DNA from 4 places in the Caecibacter sp. AF58-12pH5A genome. Region 3 is predicted to be linked to each of the others. Evidence: riboswitches for the same ligand, from Rfam matches in the RefSeq annotation. Region 3 holds a riboswitch; each other region holds the start of a gene.
What was found. A riboswitch is a leader RNA that binds a small molecule or an ion and turns the genes downstream of it on or off. The one in region 3 is predicted to bind FMN.

Region 1 (7,936 bases), on a different contig from region 3:
GTACCGATGGTAGCGACGCCGCCGTAGGTTTCGGCCAGCGTGCGGGCGTAGACGTTGACCTTAGCAGCTGCCAGGCCTGCATCATGACGCAGGTTGATCGGCGTCGTACCGGCATGATTAGCCTTACCTTCTATGGTGACACGCTGCCAGTGGAGGCCTTGAATGCCTTCGACAATACCGATTTGGATGCCGGCAGCGTCGAGGACCGGGCCCTGTTCGATGTGGAACTCCAAAAAGGCATAGGGCCTGATGGCCGTCGCCTCTGCCGTGCCCAAATAGCCAATGCGGGCCAGTTCATCACCCAGGCGCAGGCCATCTTTATCGATGCAGGCATAGACCTGGGCCGGCGTAATGCCACCGGCGAAGGCGAGAGAACCGGCCAGGTCCGGCTGGAAACGGACACCTTCTTCGTTCATAAAAACCGTGACCCCCAAAGGACGGCGTGGCTGGAAGCCCTGTTCCTGTAAGGTCTGAATCACTTCGAGACCAGCCAGGACGCCCAGACAACCGTCGTAAGGGCCGGCGTGGATGACCGTGTCAATGTGGGAGCCCGTAAGAACCGGTGCCTGGTCCTTGTTTGCAGCTGTTTCCCAAATTCCTGTTATATTGCCTGCCTGGTCGATGACGATGCGAAGCTGGAGCTCGCGCATCCATGTCACGACCAGGTCGCGTCCTTCCTTATCGGCATCGGAAAGGGCCAGGCGCGTGCGGCTTGCCGGACCGTCGTGACCGATAGTTCCCAACCTTTGTATATGGTTCAAAAGCCGTTGTCCGTTGATCTGTAGCATAGGTATATTCTCCCGTGTTGTGATTTTGTAAAAAAAACGCGGCACAGTGGCCGCGTTTTATGGAATTCTTAGAGTTCGCGAATGAGGTTGACCATTTCGATGGCACTGGTAGCCACGTCAAAGCCTTTGTTGCCGGCTTTTGTGCCTGCCCGTTCGATGGCCTGTTCAATATTTTCCGTCGTAATAATGCCGAAGAGAACAGGAATACCGGATTTCAGGCTGACCTGGGCTACGCCCTTAGCAGCTTCGTTGCAAACGAGATCGTAGTGGCTCGTAGCACCGCGGATGACTGCACCGAGGCAGATTACGGCATCGTATTTTTTTGATTCAGCCATTTTCTGGGCGATCAAAGGGATTTCGAAGGAGCCCGGAACCCAAGCCGTCGTAATATCTTCTTCGGCTACGCCATGACGTTTCAAGGCGTCGTACGCACCGCCTAAGAGACGGCTGCAGATGAATTCGTTGAAACGGGCGACAACGATGCCGACCTTTATACCAGAACCTATTAAATTGCCTTCTTTAATTTGTACCATAATGACACTCTCCTTATCGTATTAGGGATTTAAAATCCGTTTTCCAGCAGTTTTTCCAGCGTCAGGGTGCTCCCCTGATGACTATAGCCTACTGTAAAATTGTGTATATATTTTCCTATCACATCTGTTTCCAGATTGACAATGGAACCGGGTTGTTTAGTCAGCAGCGTCGTGTTCGACATAGTGTGCGGAATGATGGACACCGTGAACTGCGACGGGCCGACAGAAGCGACGGTAAGGCTGATGCCGTCGATGGCAATGGAGCCTTTTTCGACGATAAACGGCGCCATATCGCTGGGAATACCGACGGTAATGAGGCGGGCAATGCCGTCGTTGGCAATGCGCGTAATGTGGCCTGTGCCATCAATATGGCCGCTGACGATGTGGCCGCCCAGGCGGGAGCCTACGGCTACGGCCCGTTCCAGGTTGACCTGGGAGCCTCTCGAGACTTCGCTCAAGGACGAGCGGTTCATCGTTTCGTGCATGACATCGGCCGTAAAGGCCTTGTCTGTCAGGGATGTAACGGTAAGGCAGACGCCGTTGACGGCAATACTGTCGCCAATCTGCGTGCCTTCCAGTACTTTTTCTGCCTGAATTGTCAGGCGGATGGAATCGGGCCGGCGATCCATAGCGCCGATGGTGCCCAGTTCCTCAATGATGCCAGTGAACATATGCACCCTCCCTTTGTGTATTATAAGCTGTAATCAGGATGTTGCCATCGTGGAGCTCGACCGAGTCATACGCCAGTGGCATGCATTCGCCCAGCTCATCTACGCCGACGCCGCCTACAGAGGGCAAGGCACCGGTGCCGCCGATAACCTTATTGCCCAGGAAAGCATAGATTTTATCGACGAGCTTGTGGTCGAAGAAGCTGCCCTGAACGGTACTACCACCTTCGACGAGAATGCTGCGAATGTTTTCCTGCCAAAGGAGGTCGAGCATTTGCGGCAAATCGATGTGGCCATCACTGCCCAAGGGCGCCAGGATGACGCGAGCTCCCATATCCTTGAGGCGGCGCATCTTGTCTGTATCGCAAAGGGTCGTCGTGACGACGATAGTGGGCGACGTCTTATCCGTCAGGACCAGAGCCGTTTCGGGAATGCGTCCGTACGTATCGAGGACAATGCGTACAGGCTGGTGCGGCGCGTCGTGGGCTTCCCGTTCGATACGGCACGTAAGAAGCGGGTTATCCGTAATGATCGTGTTGATGCCGACGAGGATACCGTCGTAAATGGAACGCAGGTAATGGCCCTTGCTGCGGGCCCAGTCGTTCGTAATCCACTGGGACTTGCCGGTCCGCGAGGCAATACGGCCGTCCAGGCTTTGGGCCAATTTGGCCGTAATGAAGGGCTTTTCGACCATCATATTTTTGATAAATACTTCGTTCAAGCGGGCTGCTTCCTTCGAGAGAAGTCCTACCTCTACGGGAATACCGGCCTGGCGAAGGATGGCTGCCCCTTTGCCGGCTACGAGGGGATTCGGATCAAGCATGGCCATGACGACCTTGCCGACTTTGCGTTCGACGAGCGTCCGCGCACACGGCGGTGTACGGCCATAATGGGCACACGGTTCGAGAGTGACGTAGACCGTAGCGCCTTCAGCCTTGTCCCCTGCTTCGCGCAAGGCCCATACTTCAGCATGAGGTGTACCGGCCTTACGATGATAACCTCGGCCGACGACTTCGCCGTCTTTGACGATAACACAGCCGACGGCCGGATTGGGCGCGGTGTAGCCTAAGGCCAGCCGGGCCAGTGAAAGGGCTTCCCGCATATAATCAATGGGTTTCACGTTCTTCCTTCCTTTCCGTTTTTTCTTATTCAATAAGAAAAAGGCTATGGGCAACAGTACATGCCAATAGCCTTTTTGAGCACAGTAAACAAAGGTACTTGTCTTTTCCCATCCAGACTTTACTGTCGGTACCGAAATTGCATCGGTTCAACCCCCGCGAGGGTTAGCGGACTTTACCGCCGGTCAGGAATTGAAAGCCTACACCTTCTCACCTTGCCCCAAAGACTATCTTTATGTATGTATTCATTTTTTACATTGTTAATTGTATCACAAGGAGTGAATGATGACAAGTCATCAGCTGGTCAGCGTAAAGCGGCAATAGCGGCAGCCCGGTCTGGCGCACCGAAAACAGCACTACCGGCGACGAGGAAATCAGCACCAGCTTCTTTGACGGCAGCCACGGTCTTAGCGTTGACACCGCCATCCACTTCGACAACGGCCTGGCAATTGCCAGCCTGGTCGAGGAGTGTCCGGGCAGCACGGATCTTATCGAGAGCATAGGGAATGAATTTCTGGCCGCCAAAGCCAGGGTTGACGCTCATGACGAGGATCATGTCCAGCTGGCTGGCCACGCACGACAAGGCGCTCACAGGCGTAGCCGGATTGAGGGCTACACCAGCCTTCATACCGGCTTCATGAATCTGCTGGATGACGCGGTCCAAGTGAACGCACGCTTCCTGATGGACCGTGACGTACGTGACGCCGGCTTTGGCCAGGTCTTCAATGTACGTTTCCGGATGTTCCACCATGAGGTGGGCATCAAAGGGCAGCTTGGTATGGGATCGCAGGCTGGCTACGAGAGGTACGCCAAAGGTCAGGTTCGGCACAAAGTGGCCGTCCATGAGATCAAGGTGCAGGCAGTCGGCGCCGCCTTTTTCTATATCCTGTACTTCATCAGCCAGGCGGGAAAAATCAGCCGATAAGAGGGAGGGACAAATAGTTACCATGAGTTTCGTTTCCTTTCTAAAATGGAGTCGAGTACTTTGCAGTACGAGTCGTACCGCTCCTGCTGGATTTTCCCCTCTACCAGGGCTGCTTTGACACTGCAGTCCGGTTCACTACGGTGCAGGCACGAGGAAAAGCGGCAGCCGCCGCTGTAGGCCAGCAAATCCGGGAAAAGGCGCAGGAGCTCGCGCGGCTCGAGCTGTTCGAATTCGAGGGCACTGAAGCCCGGCGTATCGACGACATACGTGCCTTCATCGAGGAGCATGATTTCCGAATGGCGCGTCGTATGACGGCCACGGCCAATCTTTTCACTCACCCGGCCGACCGTCAGAGGACGACCGAGAATCCGGGCCAAGAGGCTCGATTTACCGACACCGGACGGGCCGCCGAAGGCAGTCATCTGCCCGGGCAGGAGATCTTTGATGACATCAATGCCGTCGCCCGTGGCGGCCGAAACGAGATACACATCGTAGCCGCATTTGGCATAGAAATCGCGGTACTCTTCGGCACGGTCACGGTTGAGGTCGCACTTGTTGAAGCAGACTTTAGGATGGATACCGGCGTATTCGCAGGTCATGAGCATCTGGTCGAGAAGAAAGTAGTTCGGATCCGGTGACTGGGCGGCCATGATGATAAACATCTGGTCGATATTGGCTATGGCCGGCCGCCGCAAAGCATTGCGCCGTGGCAAGAGGCCTTCAATGACGCCCTTGTTGTCACCCAGCTCCGTAATTTCCAGCTCGTCGCCGACGAGAATCTTCGTCTTCAGCTTGCCCCGGCGACGGCATTCCGTCAGGTTGGCCGCGCCTGTATCTACGTAATAAAATCCGTTGTAATTCTTAATTACCCTGCCTTTTGTCATGTTCCTCCTGTGCACCTCTCTAGGGTGTTAAATGTACTGGTCCTGGACCAGGGAATTGTTGATGTATACTTTGACCCGTGTCTTGCCGACGCCGCTGACAGACTTGCTGATACTGTCGCCGCCGGACTGGTTGCGGTCGTAGACGACACGCGAGCCGTTATCATCGGTAACGACGATCTGTACGTGCTGGCTCGACGCGCCGGACGGTACGCTGATATTGACCGTACCGGAATGGGTCGTTCCAGCCGGTTCCTGATTATTGGCATTAGCATCGGCTGCAGCGCTGGCCGGGTATTCGACATTCAAGTCGACTGTGTCACCGGACTGGCTCTGGCTGGTGACCTTGGCCTGGCTCTTATCCTTACTGCTGTCGAGGTTGTTAATGTTACCTACCTGGTAGCCCGCATCCTGCAGGGCCTTGACGGCTGCATCGAGGGTCATCCCCGATGTATCCGGTAAGGGCTTCGTCGTCTTCGTTTCTTCACTCTTACGGCAAATGACGAGGTCAACCTTCGTCCCCTTCGTTACCTTATCCGGTGATTTCGGCGTCTGCCTGATGATTTGGCCGTTTTCGTAGGTACTGCTTTCCTCATAGGTGACCTTGCCAATGACCAGACCGATTTCCTTCAGAATCTTTTCCGCCTCGTCACGACTGAGACCTTTGAGGTCCGGTACGAGGACTTCTTCACCCTTGTTGCCCTTGCTGACGGTCAGATAGATCGTACGCTGGGCTTTGACGACAGAACCGCCGGACGGCGTCTGGCTTATGACTTCCCCTATGGGGACCTCTGAGCTTTCCGTCTCTCGTACAGACACGTCGAGGTTCTTGTCCTTCAAAATATGCTTGGCTATTTCCACCTGCTTGCCCGTTACGTCAGGCACAGTGATTTCTTCGTTGCTCCAGAAGTTGCCAAAGGAGAAAAAGGCCCACGCAAAGGTAGCCACGAAAACGGCGGCCATGACGATGATAATCGATTTCTTCGAGTGATTGCTCACAGAATCGACAAAGCGCGTAAAGATGCCCCTTTTCTTCTCTACCTCCCGTTCCTTGAGAGGCTGTATTTTCTGGGTATTAAAATTATTCTTAATAATGGGCATGGCGCCCTTATTGGTATTGACGAAGCCTTGGGCCAGGCGTAGTTCGGCCATCATTTCGCCCACCGATTGGAAACGGTCGTCCGGGTTCTTTTCCATGGCCTTCAAAATGACCCGTTCGACGAGCTGGGGAATGCGCCGGTTGTACTTGCTCGGCAGGGGAATATCATCCTGCACGTGCTGCAAGGCAACGCTAATGGCCGTGTCCCCTTCAAAGGGCAGGACACCGGTCATCATTTCGTACATGACGACGCCGAGGGAATAAATATCCGTCCGTTCGTCAATCTTGCTGCCGCTGGCTTGTTCCGGTGAAAAGTAATGGACCGAACCGAGAACCGAGTTATCCCCCATATTGGAGGCCTTGGAGTTAATGGCCCGGGCAATACCAAAATCAGCCACCTTAATACGTCCTGTTTCGGTGACCAGGATATTGTGCGGCTTGATATCGCAGTGAACAATGCCGTTGGCATGGGCATGTTCCAGGGCTTCGCCAATATCGAAGGTAATCTGGATGGACGTATTAATCGGCAAATGGCCGTGTTTTTCAATGTACTCTTTCAGTGTTTCACCACGCACGTATTCCATGACGATATAGTGCGCGTTTTCGTCGTAACCGACGTCATATATATTGACAATATTGGGATGTGAGAGCTTGGCAGCCGCCTGTGCTTCCTGCCGGAAGCGCACGACGAAGTCATGATCGCTGGCGTACTTGCTGTGCAGGATCTTGACCGCTACTATGCGGTCCAAGAGGATATCCTGCGCTTTGTATACGCTAGCCATGCCGCCGCTGCCCACTTTTTCCAATATCTTATATCTGTTATCTAAGATATGACCAATCATCGTTGATTTCCACCACTTTCATAGCAGTTATCCATTATTCAATAGTTTTCAGCACGGCTGTCACGTTATCTTTAGCCCCGTTTTCATATACTTGGGTAAATAAATCATTGATGATTTCCCGTTCGCTGAGGGTGTAATCATCCAGCACGCGGTGCAGGTCTTCTTTGCTCACAAAGGACGTAAGCCCGTCTGAACAAAGAAGGATTCGATCCTTGGGCTGTACCTGGAACATGCCGCTGTCGACGACGACGTCGCGGTCTACACCGACGGCCCGTGTCAAAACGTGGCGTTTCGGATGTTCCAGTGCTTCCTCTTCTGTAATTTTCCCCTTCTCCAACAGGACCTGAACAATCGTATGGTCCGTAGAAATTTGTTTTAACTCGTGGTCACGGTATAGGTAAATGCGGCTGTCCCCGACGTGACCCCAAAAGGCCATGCCCCGGGCCAGTGTGACCAGGGATACAGTCGTACCCATCCCCTGGAGGGACGGGTCGATCATCGTCTTGCTGAGTATACAGGAATTGGCATATTGTATGGCCTTTTCCAATTGTACAGGTGCCGCATACGTATAATTCTCAAAATAATAGGCAATGGCCTTGACGGCTGTCTTGCTGGCAATTTCGCCACCGACGTAGCCGCCCATGCCGTCAGCGACGGCCAGGACATCCCTGTTAGGGCTGATATAAAAGGAGTCTTCGTTGACCTTACGTACCAGTCCTATTCTCGATTCACCGTATGTTCCCAAAACCTCACGTCCTCTCGACGGTGCTCTACTCTGATACTCTCCTAATTCATAACATATCTGATGGTACCTGTCAATCAGATGTATCGGAATTCAGATGTTTGATGCGCAGCTGGCCACAGGCCGCCTGGATTTTGCTGCCCATTTCCCGGCGCAGCGTCACAGGGATCTTGTGGGCCTGGAGGGTGTCTACGAAGGTTTGTATTTCCTTCTTCCCCGGCCGTACCAGACCCGGTGTCAGCGTATCGTTAATGGGGATGACGTTGATCAAAATGTTTTTACCCGCCATGAGACGGCTCAATTCTTCGGCGCAGGCGCGGCTGCAGTTGATATTCTTGAT
Region 2 (7,936 bases), on a different contig from region 3:
TATAAAATGATAGAATAGAATAAGAAAACAGTCTCTAAAAAGAGTTATATCATTGGAGAAATGAACATACTCCATAGTTTGAGTATATTTGTGTCAGCATAGAGAACCTAGAATCCAGAACCTGGATCAGGGCATAAATTAGAAGATACAGTCTCTGTTTCTTGTTTTTCGTACCTTGTATATATATAATAAAATAGTAATAGCATACAATTCCTGGGATACGTATGAGAAAAGAGGATATGGCGATGATATTTTTAAAAAATGACTACGGTGCAGGGGCACATCCCCACGTTTTTCAAGCCTTGGCCGAGCATAATCTGATGCCGGCAGATAGCTACAGCCATGATCAATATTCCGTTGCCGTTACGGAAATGATACGGGCTCTCACGGGACAGGCACAGGCACACGTCCATTTTATTGCCGGCGGGACACTGACCAACCTGGTCTGCCTGGCAGCCTTCCTGCGGCCGTATGAAGCTGTAATCGCTGCTGATTCAGCCCATATTTGTGTCCATGAAACGGGCGCTATTGAAGCGACGGGGCATAAAATTTTGTCTGTGCCGGCAGTAGATGGAAAAATCTCGCCGGAAGAGATTGATAAGGTCGTAGCGTTTCATGAAACGGACCAGATGGTCTTGCCCAAATTAGTTTATATCTCCGATACGACAGAAATGGGAGCCGTATATACGAAAGCAGAACTTCAGGCATTACGTGCCTGCTGTGATGCTCATGGACTCTATTTATATATTGACGGGGCCCGCCTGGCTATGGCCCTGGGGTCGGAGTACAATGACCTTAGCCTGCAGGATATAGCGTCCCTGGCGGATGCGTTTTATTTGGGTGGCACGAAGTGCGGCGCCCTTTTTGGCGAAATGGTAGTGATCCTCAATGAGGCACTAAAGCCCCATTTCCGCTTTATCATGCGGCAGCATGGGGCTCTCTTTGCCAAGGGCATGCTTTTAGGCCTTCAGTTTAAGGCCTTGCTCCAGGATGATTTGTATACGCGCTTAGGGAGTATGGCCGATGCGTGGGGGAAGAAACTAGCTGCCGGGCTGAAGGAAAAGGGGTATTCCTTTGCCTATACGCCGGTATCGAATATGATTTTTCCCATCGTAACAACTGCACAGGCAGACGCTCTGGCAGAGTACGTCCTGTTTGAAAAGTGGCTCGATAATCCCGATGGCACACAAACCATACGCCTCGTGACCAGCTGGATGACGAAGCAGGAAGATATTGATGGCTTGTTGCAGCATATGTGACGGTCTATCCAGGCAATACCGGTTTAAGAATGTAAGGAGTCAGGTTTCATGGCAATTGATGTGCATTCCCTTTTATCTGTATTAAAGGACGAAAAAATAGCCGCCCATTGGCTGGCCACACGGCCCCGGCGTGGTGATCACATTCGCGTACGCCGCTTAGGCGGCCTGTATTACCATCACGGTATTTATATAAGTGATACGGAGGTCATTACCTTTGCCGGTGACGATGACCACAATCCGTTTGATTGGTGGGATACGAAGGTACGGGCCACTTCCTTGGAGTTGTTCCTCCAAGGCGGCCAGACAGAGGTCTGCCTGTACACGATTCGTGAGCGGCAGCAGCTCTGCAGCATTGAAGAAACGGTAGCTTTTGCCAGAGCCTGTCTGGGGAATGAAAAATACAGCCTGCTTTTTCATAATTGTGAACATTTTTCAAATGCCTGCAAGCAGGGCATTTATCGCAGCCAGCAAGTAGAGCGTATTTTGCGTGGTCAAAGCTTGCACGACGCGTTGGCTTGTCTTGACGATCCGGAACAGCGTTCCCGCTGGTGGGATGAAGCCGTATCAGATCTGAAGAAACAAGTACTGAGTAAGATTAAGCGTGATCTGGAAGCGAAAATGCGACAAGAGTAAACTAATTTAGGAGGATATACATGATGATGACTGAAATGGAAATGATGAAACTGCAAAATGGCAGTGATGTTCGCGGCGTTGCTGTCGCCGGGGTACCTGGTGAAGACGTGACGCTGACGCCGGAAGCCGTAAACCGGATTGCTGCTGCGTTCGTTTCCTTTCTTGCCAAAAAACTAGGAAAAGAACCGGCTGCCTTGCGGATTGCCGTAGGTCATGATTCCCGTATTTCGGCATCGCTCTTGCAGGATGCTGTCTTTTCTGGTCTTACGGCTTGTGCAGCCGATGTGTTTAAGTGTGACCTGGCGTCCACACCGGCTATGTTTATGTCTATTGTTTTTTCTCAGACTCAGATGGACGGGGCAATCATGCTGACGGCCAGCCACTTGCCGTATAACCGCAATGGCATGAAATTCTTTACCGTTGAAGGGGGCCTGGAAAAAACGGATATCCGTGCCCTTTTGGCTCAGGCGGCTGCCCTTCCGGAACAGCACGGGGATCTGGCCCAGGTCCATGCGTTAAATCTGATGGAATTGTATGCTGAACACTTATGCCAGACTATCAGCATGCGGCTGGGCGTGCCTGTAGAAGAGAAGCCCTTGCAGGGGATGCATATCGTCGTCGATGCCGGCAATGGCAGTGGCGGCTTCTTCGTTACAGATGTCCTGGATGTCCTTGGTGCTGACACGACGGGCAGCCAATTCCTGGAACCGGACGGCATGTTCCCCAATCACATTCCAAACCCGGAAAACGCTGCGGCTATGGCGGCTATCCGCGCGGCCGTATTAAAGAATCATGCTGATTTAGGTCTCATTTTTGATACCGATGTCGACCGCATGAGTGCCGTTTTGTCCAACGGGGAAGAAGTGAACCGCAATGCTCTGATTGCCATGATTGCTGCTATCCTGGCACCGGACTATCCGGGCAGTACTATTGTTACTGATTCTGTCACGAGTGATGAGCTGACAGAGTTCCTGACGCAGACCCTCCATCTGGTCCATCACCGGTATATGCGCGGTTACAAGAACGTTATTGACGAATGTATCCGCCTCAATGAAGAAGGCACCCTTTCGCCGCTGGCTATTGAAACATCGGGTCACGGCGCGTTACGGGAAAATTATTATCTCGACGACGGCGCTTTCCTGGCTGTGCGCCTGATCATCGCTGCAGCCCAGGCTAAACAGCAGGGGAAAGAGCTGGGTGATCTGATTGCAGCACTGAAGCAGCCGGCAGAAAGCGTAGAATACCGATTGAAAATTACGGCAGATCAGGCCGGGGAATATGGTAAAAACGTACTCCAGGCGTTCTCTGAACGGGCACAGGCGGCAGGTATACAAATAGCCACGCCGTCGTATGAAGGCGTGCGCCTTGTGTTCCCGCAAGGCTGGGCACTCCTGCGGATGTCTCTCCATGATCCCAATATGCCGCTCAATATTGAAAGCAAAGAAGCCGGTGGCTGCCAAGAAATTACAGCCAGCCTGCGCCAGCTGCTTACGGGCTTTGATCAGCTGGATATTTCTGTGCTGGATGTGTAAGCTATGCAGAAAGAATGGCTCTTTGCCCTCTTCTTTATGCTCATGGTCATGCAGGCTGTAGGCGTGCGCTTACAGGTACGGGCCTATCGTCAGGCTGTAAGCCGTCTGCGGCGGCGTGGCTATGTGGGCATTGGCGGTGGCCGCCGTCGTTTGGGACCGGGGACCATCGTCCTCCTGGCCTGCAGTGGTGATGGCACCATTGTAGGCGCTGAAACGATGCAGGGGATGACGATTTTTAGCCGCTTCCGGGAAAGGCCGGACCTTTACGGCCGGACCATATACGATTTCAAGAACGAGCTCAGTACGTATCCGGCTAAGAAGCGCAAGAAGTATAAGAGCTATGAGCAGGCTGCTGATGCGCTGATCGGACGGTTGCAAAAGGAAGCCGCTGCCCGGCAAGAAGAAAACAGCCAGCTGGAAAAAGTATAGTTTTACGCTGAACGATGCTATTTTGACATAGATAGTTACAAATCAGAAGGCATGTGCTATACTATAGAAAATTTCATATGATTTATTGTCTTTGGGGCGGGGTGTAATTCCCTACCGGCGGTAGAGTCCGCGAGCGCAAGCATGAACCGGTGCAATTCCGGTACCGACAGTATAGTCTGGATGAGAAAAGACAGCAGAAAACGTAGTTTTGCCGTGCGCCCTTTTTGTGTGCACGGCTTTTTTACCGCACAAAAAGGGAAAGGTTACGCGTTTTCGGTATGAAACCTTACAGGTACAACATAGTCCCCACCCAATAGATCTTCCATGAAAGAAACTATTTCATTAGGAGGAACAAAACATGAACAACGAATTTACGTTTGGCACGATTGAAGAGGCAATCCGCGACATCAAGGCGGGCAAGATGGTATTGGTCACAGATGATGCGGACCGGGAAAATGAAGGCGATCTCATCATGAGTGCCGAACTGGCTACGCAGGCAACGGTCAATTTCATGGCAACTTATGCCAAGGGTCTTATTTGTATGCCCTGCGATGGTGCTATTTTGGATCGCCTGCACATGGGACCTATGGTAGAAAAAAATACGGATAACCATGAGACGGCCTTTACCGTTTCTATCGATCATGTCGATACGACCACAGGAATTTCTGCCGGTGAACGGGCCCACACCATGCGTATGTGTGCCGACGGCCGGGCCAAACCGGAGGATTTCCGCCGCCCTGGTCATGTCTTTCCTTTGCGCAGCAAGACCGGTGGTGTTCTCTGCCGTACGGGCCATACGGAAACGACGACCGACCTGTGCCGTCTGGCCGGCCTTGCACCTGTCGGCATTTGCTGCGAAATCATGAGTGCTGACGGATCCATGGCCCGTACACCGGAACTCATGCAATTTGCCAAGGCCTATGGCTTGACCTTTATTACCGTAGCGGATCTCGCTGCGTACCGCCGCCGTACAGAAGTGCAAGGCGACGTGCCGGCAGATGTACCGGCACCGGCTCAGGTCTAAGCGGCATAGACGCCTGCACGTGAAAAGGGAGCTCCTTCCTGCCTGTAGCAGGAGAGAAGCTCCCTTTTCACTATGTCCTGTTTAGAATTTCAAATCGATCGTAGCAGAAACGCCGACGCCTTGGACACGGCTCATGTTTGTCACGTCTAAGGATTCGACAGGAATAAGGGCGTTAGCCCGGGCAATGCCATTGAAGCTGGCTTCAATTTGGGCGACAGCCTTTACCTTATCGACCTGTGCCGTCGGTCCGACGACCTGGACAGCACCGATATATTTGCCTGTACCGCCGCTGATAATGGGAACGACCTTTGTGGCATAATCCGTGCCGACACCGTTTTTCATGAGTAATTTGTTCAGGAAGGTGTTGATCTGGTCTCCGTATTTGGAAACGAGAACGGAAACACCGCCAACCTTTAAAATGGATCCCAGGTCAAAGGCCTGTACAGCTGTACCGCCGCAAAAGCCCAAGAGGGATGCGGCTGTCATGGCTACAACGAGTTGCTTTTTCATGGAATGCCTCCTTCAGTGAGTGATAAATCATGGCCGTGGTCCGGCGTTCAGGATATCTTCACGAATACGGGGATATTTCGTATGGAAGTTATCGTAGAACAGCTTCGCTACCTTAACGGCCATGGCATCATAGGCTGCCGGGTCTGCCCAGGTTGCGCGGGGGTTCAGGAGTTTTTCCGGCACGTTCGGGCAGGTCTGGGGAATATCTACGTTGAAGCGGTCGTTATGCACATAGACAGATTCTTTTAGGCTGCCATTCAGGGCAGCAGTAATCATAGCCCGTGTATATTTCAGAGCGATACGGCTGCCTGTTCCATAGGGGCCGCCGGTCCAGCCCGTGTTGACCAGATAGACCGTCGTATTATGGGCTACAATCCGTTCGCCCAGCATATGGGCGTAAATCTGGGGATGCAAAGGCATGAAAGGCTCGCCAAAGAGGGTGGAGAAGGTCGGTACCGGTTCCGTAATGTTCTGTTCCGTACCGGCTACCTTCGAAGTAAAGCCTGTAACAAAATGATACATGGCCGCTTCTTTGCTTAACCGGGAGATAGGCGGCAACACGCCGAAGCTGTCAGCTGTAAGAAAAATAACGACAGAAGGAGTACCGCCCAGGCCGGACATTTCCGCATTGGCAATATATGTAATAGGATAGCCTGCCCGTGTGTTTTCTGTCAAGGTTTTATCGGCATAATCCGGTTTGCGCGTCTGCGCGTCGAGAATAACATTCTCTACAAGCGTACCGGCTTTAATGGCATCATACACTTCCGGCTCCCGTTCAGGATCGAGGTTGATGCACTTAGCGTAGCAACCGCCTTCGAAATTAAAGACCCCTTCAGGGGACCAGCCGTGTTCATCGTCGCCAATAAGGAGGCGCTCCGGGTCAGCCGACAAGGTTGTCTTGCCCGTACCGGAAAGGCCGAAGAAAATAGCCGTTTCCTTTGTTACAGGATCCATGTTGGCTGAGCAGTGCATGGGCAGGACCCCTTCCTTGGGCATGAGATAATTCATGACCGAGAAGACGCTCTTTTTGATTTCACCGGCATAGCGTGTGCCTACGATGAGGATCTCGTGGGCTTCATAGTCAATGAGGATGGCCGCTTCCGAATGGACGCCGTCAATTTCAGGATCACATTTGAAGCCCGGTGCGGCGATGATGGTGAAATCCGGTTTGCCATACTGATCCAGCTCTGCTTCGGTAGGCCGGATCAGCAAATTATGAATGAAGAGGTTTTCACTGGCCAGCTCATTGATGATACGGAATTTTTTCCGATGTACCGGGTCGGCGCCGGCAAAGCCGTCGAAGACGAAGAGCTCCCGGTTCTGTAAATAGGAGACGGCTTTGCTGCGCAGGGCTTTAAAGGCTGCCCGCGTAATGGGCCGGTTGACGCTGCCCCAGGCGATTTCGTCGTGAACCCCTGGTGTATCGACGATGAACTTGTCCTTTGGCGACCGGCCTGTGAATGTACCGGTCCGTACGACTAAGGCCCCTGTATCACTGAGGATGCCTTCACCGCGTGCTAATGCTGCTTCTGTGAGACAGGCGGAGCTTAAATTCCGATAAATTGCTTTGGCGTTGATAATGCCGCTTTGTTCCAAGGAAAATGTTTCCATAGTCTATCTCTCCCCTTATTCATATGCTGCTTAGTATCTCATTTGATTATCATAGCATGCGAAAACTACTTGTATTATAATCGGATTCGCTAGCCTATTCAATGAAATATGTTGTTTTAATGATGTACAATATAATAAATAGCATATAATAATAGATGTATAAGACTATTATACTCTACTCATATGGTAAATAGAAGAGATATATGATGGTTTATTTATAGCGAATGTGAATGTAAAAGAGTATGTATTATAACTAAATGAGAATGGTTTCCTCTTGTGCTATTGTAATAATGCACTTCATAATTAAATGTTTTATATGGGAAGAATTAAAACGCCTCCTGCCCTGCACGATAAGCAGGGGCGGAGGCGTTTTGGTCAGGTCTGTGTTATTTCATAACAGCACCCGTATTGGCTGAAGTAACCAGGCGGGCATAGCGTGATAAGTAGCCTGTCTTTACTTTTGGTTCAGGCTGCTGCCACGCAGCCTTGCGTCTGGCCAGCTCGTCGTCGCTAACGAGAAGCTCGAGCTTACGCTGGGGAATATCGATGGCAATCGTATCGCCATCGTGGACCAGGGCCAGAGGACCGCCTTCCATGGCTTCCGGCGAGATATGGCCGATGCAGGCGCCGCGGCTGGCACCACTGAAACGGCCGTCTGTAAGCAGGGCTACCTTGAGGCCCATGCCGGTAATGACGGCTGTGGGATTGAGCATTTCCCGCATGCCCGGACCGCCCTTGGGGCCTTCGTAGCGGATGACGACAACGTGGCCTTCTTTGATTTCACCACTCATGATCGCTTCAATTGCTGCTTCTTCCGAATCGTAGCACTTGGCCGTACCTGTATAGACCAGGAGATCTGCCTCGACGGCGCTTTCTTTAATGACCGAGCCCAAGGGAGCCAGGTTACCCTTGAGGACGGCAATGCCGCCTTTATGCAT
Region 3 (7,936 bases):
ATGCGCCTTGCATTCGGAGCAGTCTTACGATAAGAGTGCGATTGCCATGGATACGACTGTGCAGCTGCGCGCAGAAGGGAAAGAAGCGAAAGAGGCTGTGGAAGAAGGCCTCACGCGCATACAGGAAATAGATAAATTGGCCAGTGCCCAAAATCCGGACAGTGATGTAAGCCGCATCAATGCAGCCGCCGGACACGAGTATGTACAGGTCGACCCGGGCATCTATGAAATGATTGCCATCTCTAAGGACTATTCCGTCAAGACGAACGGTGCCTGGGACATTACCGTAGGGGTGATTACGAACCTATGGGATATTGGCAATGACGGCCAGCACATTCCGAGTGACGCGGAAATTGCTGCCGCCCTGGAGAAGGTCAATTACAAGGATATTCTCCTGCGGCCGGAAGACCACAGTGTCATGCTGGCCAAGGCAGGCATGTCCATCGATCTCGGTGGCATTGCCAAAGGCTACGCAGTCGACGAAATACGTAAAATATACGAGGCCCATCACATTGAAAGCGGCCTTATCAATATGGGGGCCAGTTCCATGTATGCTGTCGGCAAGACCAGCAAGGGCAAGCCTTGGAACATCGGTATCCGCCATCCGCGTAACGACGATGCCAATACGTATTTAGGGATTATTGCCATTGAAAACCAAGCCCTCGGTACGTCTGGGGATTATGAACGGTATTTCATCCAGGATGGCGTACGCTACCATCATATTTTCGATCCCCGTACGGGACGGCCGTCGCGTTCCGGTGTCATGAGCGACTCTGTCGTCATCGATGGCAGTGTGCCACACGCAGGCATGCTGAGTGATATGTTTACGACGATCATTTTTGTTTTGGGGCCGGAAAAGGGAATGGACTTCATCAATGGTATGGATGGTGTGGAAGGGGAGATCACCGGTGAGGACAACACCCTTTATATGACACCTGGATTTAAAAAACACTTTTCTGATATGAATGGAGATTTTCATCTGGCACAATAAATCTATTTTAGAAAAATATGCCCCTGATTCTTGGTGTATAAGCGAGCAAAAATAAAGGAATTCAATAAAATCTAAATTATATATTTACATTTCCTTTAGAATGTAAGATAATATACCTATACATTAAGTAGAAGAATATACAATTTAAATTGTAAGGGGATGTTACCTGAATGGATCATATTGATGAAAAGATACTGACTATCTTAAAAAAAAACGGCAAGGCCTCGGCGACGGAAATCAGTCGTGTTGTAGGACTCTCTATACCGGCAGTATCAGAACGTATCCGCAAGATGGAACACAACGGCATTATTGAAGGCTATGGTGCTAAGATCAGCCGCCGTAAGACTGGCTACAACGTAACCGCCTTTATTATGGTAAACTTAGAACGATCCGGTGATGTAGAGGAATTCCGTCAAAAGATTGTAGAATTTCAGCAGGTGCTGGAGTGTCATCACGTAGTAGGTGCTTTTGATTATCTCTTGAAAGTGCTCGTAAAGACGCCGGACGATTTGGAACATTTCTTAATGGATGAATTGAATGAAATCCCCACGGTGGCTTCATCTCAAACATTTATGTGTCTTTCTACGCTGAAAGAAGAATGGAATGTAGAAATACCGTAAGGTAAAATAAAAAAGACGAACCGGTATTTCGGTTCGTCTTTTTAACATACCCGTATCAGGCATCGAGGATCTTGCCATCGAGAGAAATGGTAACGACCTGCCAGGGAATGAACTTGCCGCTGTTCTGCAGGGCTTTTTTCCAGCCATTTCCAGGCCGCCGCAGCAAGGAACTTCCATGCGGACAATGGTAACATCTTTAATATTATTGCTCTTGATGATTTCCGTCAATTTTTCAGAATAGTCCACGCTATCCAGCTTCGGGCAGCCTACGAGGGTAATCCGGTTACGGATGAAATCGTCGTGGAAACGTGCATAGGCATAGGCTGTGCAATCTGCTGCAATGAGGAGACGGGCACCGTCGAAGTAAGGCGCATGGACCGGTACGAGTTTGATCTGGACAGGCCATTGCTGCAATTGGGATACGCTGGCACCCGGAGCTGCTGTAGCTGCCGCTGCCGGTACTTCGTGCTGCAGCGTGCGCATATTGCTGCCGGGGCAACCGCCAGCCGGGGCTGCCGGTTGGTGGAGTACGCGGGAGCGGCTGCCGGGACAGCCACCGGCCGGTGCTTTAAGGCCCCGTTCCTTCATGTGAACAGCTACGGCATCGGCATCATAAGCAGCTGCTTCGCGTTCTTCAAAGGTAATGGCTCCTGTAGGGCAATGGGGCAGACAGTCACCCAGGCCATCACAATAATCATCACGCAGCAACTGGGCTTTACCATTTACCATGCCAATGGCACCTTCATGACAGGCTTTGGCGCAGAGGCCGCAGCCGTTACATTTTTCTTGATCAATATGAATAATTTTCCGTTTCATCGTACATCCTCCCTCTCAGACGCAGTACTCATAATCAGGCTTGGTTCTTTTATATTACAGGCCGTACCTGTTTCTGTTGATGTAGTAAGTATAGTATGAAACGACGTAATTTGCTGTTGTACAAACAACAACGAGGTGAAACAATGGAAAAATATGTACAAGTATTACAAAAGACAGCACTTTTCCAGGATATAGAACCGGGAGACATCGTGCAAATGCTGCGGGATATGGGCAGCCATCGCCATAGCTATGAAAAAGGGAGTTTTGTCTTTTATGCAGGCGATGAAGTAAATTCCATCGGTATCGTCCTCAGCGGGACGGTCCACATTGTACAGGAAGACTATTGGGGAAACCGCAATATCCTGACAGCCGTTTCGGCCGGAGGCATGTTTGCTGAAGCCTTTGCCTGTCTGCGTGGTGTCCGTTCAGCCGTCGATGTAGTCGTCATGGAAAAGTGTGAAATACTTTTTATCGATATCAACCGGATTCTGCAGGCCGGCGTGGCCTTTACGAAAGCGCAGGAGGCCTTCGCAGCGAATCTCCTCGGCGTACTGGCTAGTAAGAATATGATCCTTACCAAGAAAATCCGCTATATGTCCCAGCGTTCTACGCGTAAGAAGCTCATGGTTTATCTTTCTGATGAAGCAAAAAAACGTGGGAAAGATACGTTTTCTATCAATTTTAACCGGCAGCAGCTGGCTGATTTCCTTTCTGTAGACCGGTCAGCCATGTCCGCTGAGCTGAGCCGTATGAAACGTGACGGGCTCATCGATTACAACCGCGAATGGTTTACCTTATTGAGTGAAGAGTAACCGAAATGCCAAAAGGCTGCCTGCAGGCAGCCTTTTTCAATACATTCATTTTAAGTGGGGGAGAATGTGTCCCATTTTGTTTTTCTTTGTTTCCAGGTAAAATTCATCGAATTTTTGCGGTGCCATTTCGATCGGTACGCGTTCGACGATTTCTACGCCAAAGCCTTCGAGACCATAAATCTTCAGGGGATTGTTGGTAAGCAGCCGCAATTCCCGGGCTCCCAGGTCCTGGAGAATTTGGGCGCCAATCCAATATTCGCGCAAATCCGGCGCAAACCCCAGCTTTTCATTGGCTTCTACTGTATCGTAGCCTTGTTCCTGTAAGGCATAGGCCTTTAGTTTATTGATCAGACCGATACCACGGCCTTCCTGCCGCATATAGAGGAGAATACCGCGGCCTTCTTTATTGATCTGCGTCAGCGCTGCGGCTAACTGTTCACCGCAATCACAACGGCACGAGCCGAAAACGTCGCCCGTCAGGCATTCGGAATGGACGCGGCAGAGGATGTTTTTGCCGTCTCCAATGTCCCCTTTGACGAGAGCTACATGATGTTCGCCTGTGAGATCGTTGATAAAGCCATAAATCTTAAACTCGCCGAACTTGGTCGGCATGGCAGCAGCGGCTTCGCGGATGACATGCTTGTCGTGACGGCGGCAATAATTCTGCAAATCGTGGATCGTAATGAATTTCAGATGATGCGTTTCGGCCAGTTTCCAGAGGCCGTCAGCGTGCATGATTTCACCGCGGTCGTCCAGAATTTCGCAGCAGACGCCGACCTGCTTCAAACCGGCCAGGCGCAGGAGATCGAGCGTTGCCTCCGTGTGTCCGTTTCGCCGCAGTACACCGCCTCTGACACCGACGAGGGGAAAGAGGTGGCCCGGGCGGGTAAAGCTCGTTGGTGTCGCTTCATCTGACGCGGCCAGGCGGATTGTACGGGCCCGGTCTTCTGCTGTAATGCCCGATTCGACGTCGGCAGCATCGATAGAAATAGTGAAGGCCGTGTGATTGTTATTCTTATTATCACTGACCATCTGCGGCAGGCCCAATTTATACACGTATTCCTGGCTGACAGGCAGGCAGATCAGGCCCTTGGCATTGGTGAGCATAAAGTTGATATTTTCCGGCGTGCAGAACTGGGCAGCGCAGACAAAGTTGCCTTCGTCTTCCCGTTCGGGATCGTCTGCAACGATGACAATCTGGCCAGCCTGCAAGGCCTCGATAGCTTCTTCGATGGTATTGTGTTTCTTTTCGTTTGTATCCATGTACAGAACCTCCTACATATATAAAAGCCCTGATCACCATAGGTGTTCAGGGCTTTCCAGTAACAAAGATCACGACAGGCAAAACACTGCCGGATATCTTCATTCATCCAGACTGTACTGTCGGTTTTGGAATTGCACCAAATCGTACACTTGCGTGTTCGCGGACTTTACCGCCGGTCGGGGATTACACCCTGCCCTTGAAGATTACTTTATTATACCTGTAAATGGGCGTGAAGTAAAGGGGAGGGCCCGTCTGTTTTATTCTACATCAAAAATTTTACCGGGATTGAGGATGTTATTCGGATCTAAGGCTTTTTTGACGGCGCGCATCATTTCCAGTTCATCCGGGTTGGTGAATTCTTCCATCAGGGCCTTTCGCTTGCTGCCAATGCCGTGTTCGCCGGACAGACGGCCGCCGAGCTGGTAGATTAAGGTATACAGCTCCTGTTGGTTGGCGTCTACGTGCTCCTGCCATGCTTCGTACGTCAGGTCCGGATTTTTTAGGATATTGAGGTGAATATTGCCATCGCCGGCATGGCTGGCAATGCGCGTAATAAGATTGTATTTTTGGGCAAGGGCCAAAATGGCATCGATGAGCTTCGGTTCCTGGTCGACGGGTACGACGACATCTTCCTTGCAGACAATCAGGCTTTCCGCCCGGACGGCTTCGGCAAAGGCCTTGCGGGCCTGCCAAATACGGGCCGAATCGGCGACGAGGACGGACGAAGCACCGTTTGCCGTACAGATTTCATCTAGGAGGACGGCCTTATCGTCCATATCGTCTTCACTGGTACCTTCTACTTCGACGATGAGATAATTGCCGCTGTCGCTGTCCTGCAATGTTTCGTGCAAATATTTCTCTACAGATTTAATGGTAATGTTGTCCATAAATTCGACGCACGTCGGTGTAATACCTGCTTTAATAATCTGAGTTACGACACCGATGGCCTGTTCTGTACTGGGGAAGATGGCCAGCAGGTCCAGTTTATGCTGGGGCTTGGGCAGGAGCTTCAGCGTGGCCTGTGTGATAATCCCCAGGGTGCCTTCTGAGCCGATGATCAGCTGGTCCAGGCAATAGCCTGTAGACTGCTTCTGTAAGCGCGCCCCCAGGCGGACGATTTTTCCTGTAGGGTTGACGACTTCTACGGCATAGACCTGGTTACGCGTCGTGCCGTATTTGACAGCCCGGTTGCCACCGGCGTTGGTGGCAATATTGCCGCCAATGAAACAGGAATCACCGCTGCAGGGGTCACCCGCATAAAAAAGCCCCTTGGCTTCTACTTCTTTTTGCAGGTCAGCCGTGCGAACGCCCGGTTCTACTACGGCGTAGAGGGCATCTTCGTTGATTTCCAGAATGCGGTTCATTTTTTCCAGGGAGAGGACGACACCGCCGTAGATCGGGACGGCGCCACAGGCCAGTCCCGTGCCGGCGCCACGGGGGACGACGGGAAAATGATATTCGTTAGCCAGGCCGATGACGGCAGCTGCCTGGTCCGCCGTTTCCACCAAAACGACGGCTTCCGGCAGATGATGGTACGCCGGATCGGTGACTTCATCGTGGCTGTAAGGCTCCAGCCGTTCCGGATCGGTGAGAACGTTTTTAGGTCCTGCAATCCGGACCAATTGGGCGAGTATATCAGGGGTAAGTGGTGAATAAGGCATGAATATTCCTCCTCAGACTAGCAGAATTTGGCAAAACACAGTATAGGCCTTATTATAAGAGAGAAACGGAGGATTTTAAAGGGGCATTCGCAAACCTGGCCCTAAAAAGCCCGGTCAGGTGAAGTTTTTGCTGTGACGGCAGAGAAATAACCCAAAGAGGCCTTTATCTTACGATAAAATAAAGGTATACTATGGGTTAGGTCTTACTTTTTCAAAGGAGTTGAGCGTACGTAGTGAAACGAACAAAGCAACAGCGTCCCGTTCCGCAGGGCAGGCGAAGAAAAAGCCGCCGCAAGAAAAAGGCGCGCTGGTCTGCGTACACCCGACTTGTTGTGGTACTGCTCATTGCAGGTACGGTGTTTCTCAGCATTAAGCTCTATGAGCTATGGGAAATACGTCAGGATATGCAGATAACCATCCGTCAGGAACAGGAATTGACAGAAGAAAATCAACGCCTTCACAACCAAAAGGACCTTTTGGAATCACCGGCAGAAATTATGCGCCAGGCCCGGGAGCAGTTCGGCATGGCTCGTCCGGGTGAAATCCCCTACCGTCCTTAAAAATATAACAGTAAATTATCAGATGGCGTATAAATTTCGATTGAATTTTTCAAAGTTTGTTAGTATAATGATTATAAACGTTTTTTTGTAACGCGTACTCATATTAAAGGAGGATATGGTATCAGCATGGCAATCGAAGTAGGCAGCGTGTTGGAAGGGACTGTCACAGGAATCACTAAGTTTGGGGCATTCGTTGAACTTCCAGATAAAAAGGTGGGCTTGGTCCACATTTCAGAAGTAGCTAACGAATATGTCAAAGATGTACATGATTTCCTAAAAGTTCAGGATAAGGTAAACGTCAAGATCTTATCTATCGATGAAAAAGGAAAAATAGGCCTGTCTATCAAACGGACACAGCCGGCTCCGGAAAAGAAGGAGTTTCACCCCAAGCATGAATTCCACCACCACAACAATAACGTTGACGTAAGCCGTCGCTCTTCAGCACCCGTTTCGTTTGAAGACCGGCTTAGCAAGTTTATGAAAGAAAGTGACGAACGTCTCATGGATTTGAAACGCAACACAGAATCCAAGCGAGGCGGCCGTGGCGCCCGGCATGCTGATTAATTTCGTATCCTGGGAAGTATGAAGGCGAAAGAGTATTCCGAGATGGAATGCTCTTTTTATTTCTTTTCCAGACAGCGTTTTCCGTTCTCCACGCAGGTCATGAGTTGAAGGAGCAGTTATGGAACAAGATAGATTTGCAGTCGTAGATATTGGCTCTAATTCCTTGCGCCTCTTGCAAGGTACGTGTGATGAAAAGGGGCACTGGCAGTTTTTGCCGAAAGAGTTGGCCACGACACGGCTGGGATACGACATTGAAAATACAGGCCGCCTTTCGCCGGCCGGCATGGAAGATTCCTTTGCCGCCATGGCGGCATGGAAAGAGAAAATCGGCACTATTCCCGTGTGTGCTGTCGCAACCAGTGCTGTACGGGAAGCCAAAGACGGGCAGGCCTTTTTGGCTGAAGTGCGCGCCCGGTTTGGCTGGCGCTGTCGTGCTGTGACCGGCCTTGAAGAAGCAGCCTACAGCTTTCGCGGTGCCGCCGCCGCTGCCGGTGATAAACTGGCTGCCGTGATCGATATTGGCGGCGGTAGTACGGAGTTTGCCTTAGGCCGCAACGGCCAGGCGGCGTGGTCGCACAGTTATCCCTTTGGCGCTGTGCGCTCCGGTGGCAAGACCCAGACCTTTGAGGAATGTGTAGCCCAGCAGGA
Region 4 (7,936 bases), on a different contig from region 3:
TTCCTCCAATCCTATACTTTCTACGATGTTTAACCGTTAAATGCAACTTTTACCATTGCCGGACGCAAGGTCTTGTCGCCCAGCAAGTACCCTTCCTGCAGGACTTCCACGACCATATCATTGTCGAATTCTTCACTTTCTACGCGCATGACGGCTTGGTGATAATTCGGGTCAAACGGTTTGCCTACAGCATCAATTTTCGTAACACCTTCTTTTTCCAGAACGCCCATGAGTTGTTTGTAGATCATGTCGTACCCGTCTACAAAGGACTTCATTTCGTCTGTCATGGCATCTTGCGGGGCCTGTAAGGCCCGTTCGAAGTTGTCGATGACGGGCAGGATGTTCTGGAGTACTTCCATTTTTACGACTTCAGAAATCTGCAGCTTTTCACCGGCTGTCCGTTTCTTGAAATTCGAGAAATCGGCCTGAAGCCGCAGGTAGCGGTTTTTCATTTCCTCTACTTTAGCTTCTGCATCAGAGGCAGCCTTTGCTTCAGCTGCTTCGTCCGTTTCTTCTGCCGGCGTTTCTTCTGCTATTACTTCATCAGCGGCCTGCGTCGTTTCCTCTGCAGCCGTTGTCGTCGTCTTTTCTTCTTCACTCATTGCCTGCATCCCTCCTATTTATCGTCGTGGTAATGTTCCAGGATATTTGTTACATGCTGCTTCATAAAATCCAGAAGGCTGATGATTTTCGCATATTCCATACGCGTCGGGCCTAATACAGCGATTTTACCGAGGACCATATCATTGGCCGTGAACGTGGCTTCGATGATGCTGCAATCGTTGATGGGCGAAAGCTTGGTTTCTTCACCAATGCGTACCGTTACAGGACGGTTGCCCTTTTCACCTTCGTCGTGCAGCAGGTTAGCGACTACATCCTGCTCTTCCAGCATGGTAAATAAGCCTTTGGCTTTATCTACATCCTTGAATTCCGGCTTGTTAAGAAGCTCCATCGTGCCGCCTTTATACAACTGTTGTTTCTTCCGAAACGCCTTATGCAAGGAACGGAATGCCGTCCGGTATAAGTCGAGGTCGTCTACAACAGTTCCCCGGAATTTTTCCAGAACGTCCATGTTGATTTCCGATAAGGGCACTCCTGCAAGGCAGCGTGTTAATTTTTCAGCTACGACGTTCAGATCATCTACATCTACGCCATCCGGTTTCGCATAAATACAGTTTTCAATTTGTCCTGTATCCGTGACGACGATCATGATCGCCCGGCGGTGATCTAAGGGCAGAAAGCGTATATACTTCAATTTCGAACTCGTTTGCTGAGATGTCATGACCAGCGTGACATTGTGCGTAATCCGTGCCAGGCCTTGTGCCGTGGACTGGAATATTTGATCGACATCGCTCATCTTGTCCTCAAACCAGGCTTCTACGAACCGTTTTTCATCGCTCGTAATCTTTGCCGGCTGCAAGAGACAGTCTACGTAAAAACGATAGCCTTTAATGGAAGGAATCCGTCCCGCCGAAGTATGCGGCTGTTCGAGATAGCCCATCATTTCAAGATCAAACATTTCATTACGGATCGTCGCTGCACTGACACCTAAATCATATTTACGCGCAATCGTTCTGGATCCGACAGGTTCGGCAGATGTGATGTAATCCTGAATGATAGCTTGCAGTATTTTCTGTTTTCTTTCATCCAAATCCATACGTCTCACCTCTATGCCGTTTAGCATTAGCACTCTTTTTATTTGAGTGCTAATAACTATATAAAAGATAGCATGATTAAAGCCATTTGTCAATGGAAAAAAGGTAAATTAGTCAAAAAGTCAAAGATTTTTTTTCGATTTTGTCTTTTTTTCCGGGCCGGCTTTTGTTTATATACATATATAATATGTCTTTTTTTTAATACACAAAAAGTACGGCGGCATATGTATGCCGCCGTACCCAATTAAGGAGAAATCCCTATGACTAGGAATCACAGTGAAATGAGGTAAACCTTATTTACCCGTAAATTCAGGTTTACGTTTTTCCATGAAGGCTTTCATGCCTTCCTTCTGGTCAGCCGTTGCGAAGCAAAGGCCAAAGACGTTGCTTTCGAAAGCAAGGCCCGTAATGATATCTGCATTGATACCGTTGTTGATAGCTTTTTTAGCGATCTGAACGGCTACAGGTCCCTGAGCCATGATTTTCTTAGCAGCTTTGATAGCAGCCGGCATCAATTCAGCCTGCGGAACAACTTTATTGACGAGGCCAATACGCAGGGCTTCATCAGCTTTGATGTTCTTAGAGCTGTAAATGATTTCTTTAGCCATACCAAGGCCAACGAGGCGGGCCAAACGCTGTGTGCCGCCGAAGCCAGGGATAATACCGAGGCCTACTTCAGGCTGGCCAAAGATAGCGTTTTCGGAGCAATACCGGAAATCAGCAGCCATGGAGATTTCGCAGCCGCCGCCCAGAGCGAAGCCGTTTACTGCAGCGATAACAGGCTGCGGTAATTTTTCGATCTTCGTAATGACGCCTGCGCCATAAGCAGCCCATTTGCCGCTTTCAGCCGGGCCATAGTTAGCCATTTCTTTGATATCAGCACCAGCAACGAAGGATTTTTCACCAGCACCGGTAATGATAACAACCTGGATGTCTTTGCTTTCAGCAATGTAGTCAACAGCTTTTTCGATATCTTCTACAGTTGCTTTATTGAGAGCGTTCAAAGCCTTCGGGCGATTGATCGTTAAGGTAGCAATACCGTCTTCTACTTTGAAAATGATGTTTTCGAATTCCATATGATGTGACCTCCTTAAATATGCTTGTCAGCCTATTATTTGTTGTAGTCGTAGAAGCCTTTACCAGTCTTCATGCCGAGGTAGCCAGCTGCAACATATTTACGGAGAAGCGGGCACGGACGATATTTAGGATCGCCATAACCTTCATAAAGAACGTCCATAACGTGGAGAACAACATCGTTACCGATGAGGTCGCACAGAGCCAAAGGTCCCATTGGATGATTGTAACCGAGTTTGCAAACTGCGTCGATACCTTCTCTTGTAGCTACGCCTTCCATCAAAGCATAGATAGCTTCGTTCAGCATAGGAACAACGATACGGTTAGCAGCGAAGCCCGGGAAGTCAGCAACTTCAACAGGTTCTTTGCCCAATTCTTTAGCAGCGTCGACAACCGTCTTAACGGTTTCATCAGAAGTAGCCAGGCCTTTAATAACTTCGATCAGTTTCATAACAGGGGCCGGGTTGAAGAAATGCATGCCGATAACTTTGTCCGGACGGTTTGTAGCTGTAGCAATTTTCGTGATCGGCAAGGAAGATGTGTTGGAAGCGAGAATCGTGTTAGCCGGGCATTTTTCGTCGAGGTTTTTGAAGATCTGGCTCTTGATCTTGTAGTCTTCGATAGCTGCTTCAACAACCAGTTCTACGTCTTTCATGTTTTCTTCCGTAATTTCTACGATGCCTTCGAAATGGCCAAGGATTTCAGCTTTCTGGTCTTCCGTGATTTTGCCTTTGGAAACTTTTTTCGTCAGCTGTTTGTCAATTTTTTTCATGCCGCCGTCGATGAATTCTTGTTTGATATCGTTAAGAACTACATCTACGCCGTGTTCAGCGAATACTTGAGCAATACCGGAACCCATTGTGCCTGCACCAATAACCATTACTTTTTTGAACATGTGAAACTCCTCCTTTTATTAGCGTGATTTTTTTCACTTTTGTGATCAAAAAAAAATCACATTTGACAATAATTAAGATGCACTGCTTACATTCATAGTATAACACGTTTGCAAAAAAAGTCCACTAAAAAATAGATATATTTTATAAATTTCTGTGCTTCTATATGCAGAAAATGCATTATTTATGCTTTTTATTTACTTATATATCGATGTTTATGACTTAGTGTAATGATTATTTCTACTCTATGATGATTCCGTATATTCTGTTAGGCCGCCAAGGTAGCTTGTACTATTTATAACGTTTTATACCATTTTAGAATGAAAATAAATAGGAACTGGTTATATTACACCAGTTCCTATTTGTGAATTTGTGCACATTCACGAACTCTTACACCGTTTCCGTGCTATTGAGAGCCGCTAATATATGACGGCGTTTTTCATATTGCTTGCGGTATAAGGTCGTCAGTTCTGCATGAGGTTCATAGCTGTCTTTTACGGCCAGACGCTGCTGCAGGACAGCCTTCAAATTCGTAATATCGCCTACGGCCCGGGCGGCGACGAGGCAGTTCGTCGGCACGGCCCCGCCGGCTACCTGCAAGGTCTGGACGTGTGTCGAAAGCATATCGGCCTTGATCTGGTTCCACAGGGCATCGCGGCTGCCCCCTTCAGTGACCGTGAGCTGATTGAGGTCGATACCGGCTGCGCGGTAGCGGTCCGTTACTTCCATGTAGTCGTAGCCAATACCTTCGAGGACGCAGCGCCAGAGAGCGCCTTGGTCCGAATCGAGGGTCAGGCCTGTAAAGGTACCGCGTACGTGCGGGAATTCGCCATTGCCTCCGGTCAGGTACGGAATGAACATGGCACCTTCGCAGCCGGCAGGATGACGGCTGGCGAGGCGGTCCATTTCACCGTAATACGTATCGTCCGTTTCCTTGCGGGCAATGCTGTCTTTAAACCAGCGCAAGGCCAGGCCGCCTGTACGTACCATACCCCAGTAGAAATATGTATCCGGCAGGGTACCGGAATTGAAGATGAGACCCATACCAGGCGATGACAGTTCCGGAATGATACCGTCCGTAGCAACGCAGAACATGGCACACGTACCGGCTACATCGACGGCGCGGCCGGCTTCTAAGATGCCGCTGCCCATCATGGATTCCATCGTATCACCGGCTCCGGCACAAATGGGAATGCCTGCGGGGAAACCCGTTTCGGCCGCGTCAGCCGCGCAGAGCGTGCCAATGATATCCCACGGCTTGACGACGCGGGGCAAGTACTTCCTATCGATGCCCAGGATTTCCAGCTGCTTAGGCGACCACTCTTTGGAGACGACGTTGTAGCCCAGGCCCCAGCCCGACAAGGTGCCCCAGTCGATGAAGGCATCGGCCCCGGAAAGACCGGCCAGGTGCATGAGGATGTACGGGCAGTTGTGGACGAACTTGACGCCTTTTTCCTTCACTTCAGGTAAATTCTTCAGGAACCAGCGGGCAAACATGGCCGGAAACATGACGTTTGGTTCGGCATTGCCTGTTTCTTCACCCCAAATAGCCAGGTGCTGCGCTTTCATTGCTTCTACGTCGTCAGCTGTACGGCTATCGAGGTAATTAATATACGGTGTAATGGCGTTGCCGTCTGCATCGACGCAGGCAATGCCGCAAATGATGCCGTCACCCATGATGGCCCGTACGCCACGTACGTCCAGATTCTTGGCGGCCATCTGGCGGCTGCATTCACGCATGCACTGCTTGATAAGCTGGTAATATTCGCCTACGTCCATTTGCACCCAGCCCGGCTGGGGATAGTTGAGCGTCGTCTGGGCTGTCGCCATGGCGACTTCCTGCATCTGGTCGTCATAGACGGCGACCTTTACGCTTTGTGTGCCGGCATCAAAGCCGAGATAATATTTTTTTTCCAATTCTGCGCCTTCTTTCTGTAATAAAAAAAGACTGGCATCGCCAGTCTTTTCATGTCAAAGGAAATATACCCGGACGGTCTGCACCTGTCCCGGCTTTCGTCTTTTCCCATCCAGACTATACTGTCGGTATCGAAATTGCATCGATTCGGCTCCCCTGCAGGAGGTCGCGGACTATCACCGCCGGTCAGGAATTGAAAGGATTCCCTTTCGCACCATGCCCTAAAGACTAAACGATATATAGATTGTGTATTTCAAAACACTTGCATTACATTATATCATGCATAAAGTAAAATTACAAGCGGCTCATGAGCTCTTCCATAACGCCTGTCGTCGACGTTTCCACCGGCGGAAAACGGCGCAGGTCTGAATTGCCTTCAATGTAGCTGAGGAATTCGCAGATACTGTCTTCCATGTCCTGCAAGCTGTCTTCGTTGAGATTTTCCAGGAGGGCCGGTACGTTTTGGTCGTAACGGCACAAAAGGGCGCGAAGATGGGTAAATTCTGTATGGGCAGCCGTACCAAAAACAGCCCGCATAAGTACGTCGTAGAGGGTGCACAGGGATGGTACAGAGCGCACGTCTTCACTCTGCCCCAGGCGGGAGAGCCAGGTCATGACGACACTCGTAAAAAAGGTATATAAGGACATAGCTGCTGCCCGTTCATAGCGCTGGGCCAGGAGTTTATTTTTCTTGTGTCCCTTGGCTGCGTGAGCAGCGGCTTTCTTAAAGAAAAAGCGGTAATCCCGCCATAAATCCTCGTGAATGGAATTGCGGAGAATATCTACGTCTCCGCTGCCAAAAATGGTAATGCCTATCTTCGCTTTCATAGACTTTGACAGCGCGCGGCCCTAAGGGACCACCGTGTCTGTCTCCTCTCTGTATATGATTTATTTTCTAATAGGTTTTATTAATAGTCTGTAACTTAAAAGAACTCCCGGAAAAGCCGGGAGCTCTTAGTGTACCGCGCTTACTGAAGCGGCGGCAGTTCGCTGGTGCAATGGGGGCAGCGTGTAGCGTCATCGGCTACAGGCTGTTTACAGTATGGGCAAAGACGCGGTTCCGGAGCGGGTGCCGGGGCCGGACGCATGCGATTGATCTGTTTGATAACGAGAAAGATAGCAAAGGCTATGATCAGGAATTCGATCAATACGTTGATAAACGACCCATAGGCAATGACAGGAATACCTGCCGCTTTAGCATCGGCCAGCGTTTCTACATGCTGGGTCAAGCTGAGGGGAATAAAGAAATCCGAGAAATCGATACCACCGAGAAGAACACCAATAGGAGGCATAATGATATCATTAACCAGGGATGTGACGATTTTGCCAAAAGCACCGCCAATAACAACGCCGACGGCCATATCAATGACGCTGCCGCGCATGGCAAACTCTTTAAATTCTTTAAAAAATCCCATGTCCATCACTCCTAACATTATAATTTAAAATGATTCTCTCCTTATCGTACAATATCTCATTTTAAATTGCAATGCTTATTTCTTCTTAATACCGATTTTTAACAAGTCAGGATTCTTTTTCGCCATGCGGTCGAGGATTTTCCCATAACCACCGCTGCCATAATTGAGGCACCGTTTGATACGGCTGATGGTTGCCGTACTGGCGCCGGTCTGTTTGACGATGTCTTCGTAAATATCGCCGGCCTTGAGCATGCGCGCTACTTCCAGGCGCACAGCAATGGCCCGCATTTCCTGAATCGTGCAAATATCTTCAAAAAACTCGTAACATTCATCTATGGACTGGAGCTCCAATACTGCTGCAAAAAGCTGGTCATGCAGATGATCTCTCAGTTTTTCATTGACTGCCATATGGACACCTCGTTTACTTTCATGCTTTAACATAGTAAATCTTTTCTCTTTATTATAGCTCAGAACGGGTCTCCTGTCGATACCTGAAAAAGGAAGGGCCGGACACAAGGTCCGGCACCACTTCCTTACATAGCAAAGAGATCGAGCAGTTCGTCTTCAGGCAAATCACCGAGGCAGCCATATTCGCTCATCAGGTCCAGCATGGTCTTGCCTACTTTACCGCGCAGCTTGAGGTCCGCTTTGGATGTGAAAGGACGTTCATTGCGGGCCGTTACAATCTGTTCGGCAACGTTTTCGCCAAGACCGTCAATAGCCGTAAAGGGCGGCAGTATTTTACCATCGCAAATGGTAAACTTCATCGCATCGGAGCGGTTAATATCGACATTGAGGAAGGAATAGCCGCGCAGGCTCATTTCCTTCGCCAGTTCCAGGGCCGAATAGAGATCCTGGTCGATTTTGGAGGCACTCTTGCCCATGGCTTTGATTTCCTTCATAGCCTGCTCCTGTCCTTCCAGGCCGTGTACCATGGCCGAAAGCTTAAAGGCCTTGGCGCGGATCGTAAAGTACGCCGCATAG

Region 1: linked by a shared signal. The riboswitch ahead of ribD (bifunctional diaminohydroxyphosphoribosylaminopyrimidine deaminase/5-amino-6-(5-phosphoribosylamino)uracil reductase RibD) and the one ahead of PGX44_RS08290 (bifunctional 3,4-dihydroxy-2-butanone-4-phosphate synthase/GTP cyclohydrolase II) in region 3 are both predicted to bind FMN.
Region 2: linked by a shared signal. The riboswitch ahead of ribB (3,4-dihydroxy-2-butanone-4-phosphate synthase) and the one ahead of PGX44_RS08290 (bifunctional 3,4-dihydroxy-2-butanone-4-phosphate synthase/GTP cyclohydrolase II) in region 3 are both predicted to bind FMN.
Region 4: linked by a shared signal. The riboswitch ahead of PGX44_RS00620 (FGGY-family carbohydrate kinase) and the one ahead of PGX44_RS08290 (bifunctional 3,4-dihydroxy-2-butanone-4-phosphate synthase/GTP cyclohydrolase II) in region 3 are both predicted to bind FMN.

What each region holds. Positions count from the first base shown of each region.
Region 1 covers NZ_JAQDBC010000010.1:21,693-29,628, reverse strand. The annotation lists gene PGX44_RS06420 (Zn-dependent hydrolase) at 1-788, opposite strand, end outside; gene ribH (6,7-dimethyl-8-ribityllumazine synthase) at 857-1,321, opposite strand; gene PGX44_RS06410 (riboflavin synthase) at 1,351-1,992, opposite strand; gene ribD (bifunctional diaminohydroxyphosphoribosylaminopyrimidine deaminase/5-amino-6-(5-phosphoribosylamino)uracil reductase RibD) at 1,973-3,109, opposite strand; FMN riboswitch at 3,206-3,339, opposite strand; gene rpe (ribulose-phosphate 3-epimerase) at 3,412-4,056, opposite strand; gene rsgA (ribosome small subunit-dependent GTPase A) at 4,050-4,916, opposite strand; gene pknB (Stk1 family PASTA domain-containing Ser/Thr kinase) at 4,944-6,854, opposite strand; gene PGX44_RS06385 (Stp1/IreP family PP2C-type Ser/Thr phosphatase) at 6,889-7,599, opposite strand; gene rlmN (dual-specificity RNA methyltransferase RlmN) at 7,670-7,936, opposite strand, start outside.
Region 2 covers NZ_JAQDBC010000004.1:72,316-80,251, reverse strand. The annotation lists gene PGX44_RS03350 (threonine aldolase family protein) at 246-1,259, shown strand; gene PGX44_RS03345 (lecithin retinol acyltransferase family protein) at 1,308-1,892, shown strand; gene PGX44_RS03340 (phosphohexomutase domain-containing protein) at 1,916-3,424, shown strand; gene PGX44_RS03335 (transcriptional regulator GutM) at 3,428-3,853, shown strand; FMN riboswitch at 3,937-4,049, shown strand; gene ribB (3,4-dihydroxy-2-butanone-4-phosphate synthase) at 4,212-4,877, shown strand; gene PGX44_RS03325 (hypothetical protein) at 4,959-5,387, opposite strand; gene pckA (phosphoenolpyruvate carboxykinase (ATP)) at 5,415-6,998, opposite strand; gene ilvD (dihydroxy-acid dehydratase) at 7,385-7,936, opposite strand, start outside.
Region 3 covers NZ_JAQDBC010000016.1:24,292-32,227, forward strand. The annotation lists gene PGX44_RS08270 (FAD:protein FMN transferase) at 47-991, shown strand; gene PGX44_RS08275 (Lrp/AsnC family transcriptional regulator) at 1,162-1,611, shown strand; gene PGX44_RS08280 (ATP-binding protein) at 1,549-2,427, opposite strand; gene PGX44_RS08285 (Crp/Fnr family transcriptional regulator) at 2,571-3,239, shown strand; gene PGX44_RS08290 (bifunctional 3,4-dihydroxy-2-butanone-4-phosphate synthase/GTP cyclohydrolase II) at 3,285-4,502, opposite strand; FMN riboswitch at 4,595-4,710, opposite strand; gene PGX44_RS08295 (FAD-binding oxidoreductase) at 4,761-6,164, opposite strand; gene PGX44_RS08300 (FtsB family cell division protein) at 6,398-6,724, shown strand; gene PGX44_RS08305 (S1 domain-containing RNA-binding protein) at 6,851-7,288, shown strand; gene PGX44_RS08310 (Ppx/GppA phosphatase family protein) at 7,407-7,936, shown strand, end outside.
Region 4 covers NZ_JAQDBC010000001.1:117,509-125,444, forward strand. The annotation lists gene grpE (nucleotide exchange factor GrpE) at 30-602, opposite strand; gene hrcA (heat-inducible transcriptional repressor HrcA) at 617-1,657, opposite strand; gene PGX44_RS00610 (enoyl-CoA hydratase-related protein) at 1,949-2,731, opposite strand; gene PGX44_RS00615 (3-hydroxybutyryl-CoA dehydrogenase) at 2,767-3,624, opposite strand; gene PGX44_RS00620 (FGGY-family carbohydrate kinase) at 4,013-5,539, opposite strand; FMN riboswitch at 5,634-5,770, opposite strand; gene PGX44_RS00625 (hypothetical protein) at 5,832-6,365, opposite strand; gene mscL (large conductance mechanosensitive channel protein MscL) at 6,506-6,952, opposite strand; gene PGX44_RS00635 (YerC/YecD family TrpR-related protein) at 7,028-7,360, opposite strand; gene PGX44_RS00640 (PolC-type DNA polymerase III) at 7,486-7,936, opposite strand, start outside.